DNA from 2 places in the Mixta intestinalis genome. Region 2 is predicted to be linked to the other one. Evidence: predicted binding sites of a transcription regulator. Region 2 holds the regulator's gene; the other holds the start of a gene.

Region 1 (2,403 bases), 100 kb from region 2:
TCGAACACAATGCTGTGCTCGGATTCGAAGACTTCATCGGTTACTTCCATCCCGCCGTGCAGATCGTACTGCTCGGCCATCTGCTTGCCCAGCGTGGTTTGATCGTCATGCAGCGCAGGCAGGCAGTGCAGGAACTTCACCTGCGGATTGCCGGTAAGTTGTAGCATCGCCATATTGACCTGATAGTCACGCAGCAGCGTGATGCGTTCTTGCCAGCGCGCTTTCGCCTCGCCCATGGAAACCCAAACGTCGGTATAGATAAAATCGGCCTGGCGTACGCCTTCAGCAATATCTTCCGTGAGGGTAATGCGCCCGCCGTTCTGGCTGGCAACCGCCTGGCACTCCGCTACCAGGCTCTCTTCCGGCCAGCAGCTTTTCGGCGCGACCAGCCGCAGATCGAGGCCGGTTAGCGCGGCAGCTTCCATCATGCTGTTGCCCATATTGTTGCGCGCGTCACCGACATAGGCCAGCTTCATCGCCCGCAGCGATTTCTGCGGCAGATGTTCCTGCATCGTCAGCAGATCGGCCAGCAGCTGCGTAGGATGAAACTCATCGGTCAGGCCATTCCATACCGGCACGCCAGCGTACTGTGCCAGCGTTTCCACCACCGCCTGACCGTGACCGCGATATTGAATGCCGTCATACATACGTCCCAGCACGCGCGCGGTATCTTTAATCGACTCTTTATGGCCGATCTGGCTGCCGCTGGGGCCGAGATAAGTAACGTGTGCGCCCTGGTCATACGCGGCAACTTCGAAAGAGCATCGGGTACGTGTCGACTCTTTTTCGAAGATGAGCGCAATGTTTTTACCGCGTAACTGCTGTACTTCGTCACCCTTTTTTTTTGCGATTTTTAATTCAGCGGCGAGCGCCAGCAGTGCATTGATTTCTGCCGGGGTGAAATCGAGCAGCCTGAGGAAATGGCGTTGATAAAACTGGCTCATACAGCACTCCTTGTCTTTTGATGAATGAATTTAAATTCAATTTAAACGTATGAATATTCATTTTCAACCCCAGGCGCAATAAACTTTCGCTTTTGTGTAGTGGCGCGAACGGCAGTGTGGGAAAATAATCACAATGTTTGCCACACACTGAGGAACCCATCATGGCATATGAAGAATTGCTGGAAGAGCAGCGCGAAGAAACCAGAGCGATTATTGAAGAGCTGCTGGAAGATGGAAGCGATCCCGATGCGCTCTATACCATTGAGCATCATCTCTCCTGCGACAGCTTCGACGCGCTGGAAAAAGCGGCGGTAGATGCCTTTAAGCTGGGTTATGAAGTGACCGAGCCCGAAGAGCTGGAGCTGGAGGATGGCACCACGGTAATGTGCGTGGATATCCTGAGCGAGCTGGCGCTCAATGTCGATCTGATTGACGCGCAGGTTGAGCAGCTGGTTAACCTGGCGGGCAAACATAACGTTGATTATGATGGCTGGGGCACCTACTTCGAAGATCCGGACGGTGAGGATGAAGAAGATGAAGAGGGCGATTACCTGGACGACGATGACGATGGCGTTCGCCACTGATCTTCCGTTGTTTTCCTGATTAATCCGGCGCGCTGTGGATGCGGCGCGCTCCATTAACCGTAGCTATGTCATGAACTACACCGATCTGCTTGCTCCCGTTCACCAGTTTCTGCACTGCCGCACGCCCCAACTCTGGATTGATGAGGCGCGTAAAGCGGAGCATCTTCCTTTGCTGCTCACCGATCATATGATCTGCGAATTAAAAGCGGCTCAAACGGCTACCTGGCTGATCCGTAAATATGTAGCGGATAAACCAAGCGGTGACGCCATGCTTGCCTGGCTCCAGCCCTACGAAGCCTTTATTCATCGCGAAGATCGTGACAGCGGCTTTATCGAGGCGCATAAAAATCTGTCGAAACGCATTATCGCCCGCAACGATATCCCGTGGGGCGATGAGCTGCTGGATAAAATGGTGCTGTTGATCAAAGAGGAACTGCACCATTTTTATCAGGTGTGGGAGATTATGCAGGCGCGCAACATTCCCTATCGGAAAATCAGCGCCAGCCGCTACGCCAAAGGCTTGATGCGTGAAGTCACCACCCATGAGCCGCTGACGCTGGTGGATAAGCTGATTTGCGGCGCTTATATTGAGGCGCGCTCCTGTGAGCGCTTTGCCAGCCTGGCACCTTATCTGGATGAGGAGCTGGCAAGATTTTATCTGTCGTTGCTGCGCTCCGAGGCGCGTCACTATCAGGATTATCTGGCGCTGGCGGCGCGTATCGCTCCCTTTGACATCAGCGCACGCGTGCGTCTTATTGGCGAAACGGAAGCGCGCCTGATTCAGGAGCCGGATAACGAACTGCGTTTCCACAGCGGCGTCCCCGCCTGGCGGCTAACCCAGTAAAAAACGCGCAACTCTCTCGCCCGCGCCTGAC
Region 2 (2,403 bases):
GCGCGATATCGTACAGGGAAAGTTCTGAACCCGCAGGTAACTGGGTTTTAAGCAGAAGTGCAAGTGCCTGGCCGATACCACCAGCCGCACCGAGAACCGCAACTTTCATCCTAAACTCCTTATTATCGTGAGCAGAAAAATGCCGGAATCCAGCGGAGTTATCATGCTGGATAGCCTGAGGAGTAATAGCGAGAAGTTCATCCTTATTTTGCGGCTCAGGACACAAACGGCCGGTAAAGTGGACGAAAAAGACGCTATGACGTACAGGCCAGATAATGACCGTAATCGGATGCTGAAATATTAAACAATATTACCTTAGCTGTTAGTTCTTATCATAACAACATCAATTCTATAACAACTTTGTCACTTTTTCCGCCATAGCTATGCGGCTGCAGCAAATTTTATCTTGCGCAAAACTCTGGTAAAATGCGCGCCCTCTGCGCCATAACGTCTTTATCCGTTGCGGTTCATTTGCATAAAAATTCATGTAATTGCATAATAATGTATCGCCTGCTGGCCGGGCTTCACTGCATTTTTATATTATCGGTAGCCTATGCGTAATCCATCGAAACAAGAAGATCTGATTAAAGCCTTCAAAGCTTTGCTGAAAGAGGAAAAATTCAGCTCGCAGGGTGAAATTGTGACCGCCCTGCAGGAAGAAGGCTTCGACAACATTAATCAGTCGAAAGTCTCCCGTATGCTAACCAAGTTTGGTGCCGTACGTACCCGTAACGCCAAAATGGAGATGGTTTACTGCCTGCCTGCGGAACTGGGCGTGCCCACTACCACCTCGCCGCTAAAAAATCTGGTACTGGATATCGATTACAACGAGGCACTGGTGGTGATTCATACCAGCCCCGGTGCCGCTCAGCTGATTGCTCGTCTGCTTGATTCTTTAGGCAAGGCGGAAGGCATCCTCGGCACCATTGCCGGTGATGACACGATCTTTATCACTCCAGCCCGCGCTTTTACCGTTAAGCAGCTTTACGAAGCCATTCTGGCGCTGTTTGAGCAGGAACTGTAACCCAGAAGATCATTAGCGTTGCACGCTAATGATCTCCGTTGTTTCCTTTATGTATGCTATGTATGCCGCATCTGTTTCTGTCATAAACCGCTGACTGCCTCTCCTCTCTTTTTTCCGCCCCGATCGCCAGTTCTCTCAGCACACTATGGCATAAGCCTGACGTTTTCATTTTCGTCACCAACCAATTTTTAGCATTTTATGCTGAACTGAGACGATAGTATCAAGAAACAATCTGCTAATAAGCAGCACACCAGGTAGATCTATCGTTAAACAAAGCACGAATAGATAAAGTCGCTTATGTTGCTGTTTTGATAAATATTTAACCGTAAAAGTACAATTTATAGCCTCTTTTAATAACTTTAAGTTATAAAAAAATAACTTGAAGCCAGAGAGTTACAACAAAACATTATTAGGCAGATATTAATTTCGTACGTTATTAGATCTATACTTGTTTTCGTGATGTTAATCACATTATCAAAAAGAGAAAAATAAAAGACGAGGAAAAAATCATGAAAATTACCACTACCATCGCCGCAGTAAGCCTGCTATCCGCCCTGTCATTCGGCACCATGGCAGCAGAATCTGTTAGTGCTCAACAAGCCCAAAATATGCAGCCTGTAGGCATTGTTACTATGAGCGGCGTTGCGGGCGTACCGATGGATATTCATCAGGCGTTAAGCACTAAAGCGGAAAATCAGGGTGCCAGTGCTTATCGCATTATCGAAGCGCGCAATCAGGACACCTGGCACGTTACCGCCGAGCTTTATAAATAAGCCCCGTTGACGCATCAGCACACCCTACAACTGAAACAGGCAGCCCCAGAAATAATAACCGCTATTAAGCCATCCCGGCTGCCGCATAAACGCTACTCTGGAGTGAAGATATGAAAACCACATTTACCCTTGCTGCTTTAGGTCTGGCATCAGTACTCTCTTTCGGTGCCAGCGCTGCCGACCTGGTTACCCAACAGGATGTCAACAGCCAAAACTTACAGTCGATCGGCACCATCACCGTCAGCGGTATAGATGGCAGCCCGTCCTCAATTCGTCAGCATCTGTCAAAACAGGCCGATAAACGGGGCGCATCCGCCTATCGCGTTGTTGAAGCCTATAACAACGGCAACTACCACGCCACGGCAGAGATTTATAAGTAATTCCTCGTCGATAAGTGACGAACCTTTGGCCCGTTCGCCGGGCCTTTTTTATTTCTGCATCCGGCAGAGCTACGCCTGACGGATGTTAAAGCGGAGCTGGCCTTCCAGCTCCTCTTCTGCTTCATCAAACAGCAGAATCAGCGCGCCGTAGCGTCTTTTCTGGCCCGCGCCCAGATGAATAAACTCAATTTCTACCGGTAGCGGCAACACAGATTCAATGACCGCA

The links. The regulator ArgR, encoded in region 2, controls arginine synthesis, uptake and breakdown. The targets are predictions, from matches to a motif close to ANTGAATAAAAATACANT.
Region 1: argF (ornithine carbamoyltransferase) is a predicted target of ArgR. The motif match lies at 968-985, and genes of this name have one in related genera.

Annotation. Positions count from the first base shown of each region.
Region 1 is NZ_CP028271.1:4,393,171-4,395,573, forward strand. It holds gene argF (ornithine carbamoyltransferase) at 1-944, opposite strand, end outside; gene rraB (ribonuclease E inhibitor RraB) at 1,106-1,528, shown strand; gene miaE (tRNA isopentenyl-2-thiomethyl-A-37 hydroxylase MiaE) at 1,599-2,372, shown strand.
Region 2 is NZ_CP028271.1:4,289,163-4,291,565, reverse strand. It holds gene mdh (malate dehydrogenase) at 1-109, opposite strand, end outside; gene argR (transcriptional regulator ArgR) at 554-1,024, shown strand; gene yhcN (peroxide/acid stress response protein YhcN) at 1,534-1,797, shown strand; gene yhcN (peroxide/acid stress response protein YhcN) at 1,908-2,177, shown strand; gene C7M51_RS19945 (barstar family protein) at 2,247-2,403, opposite strand, start outside.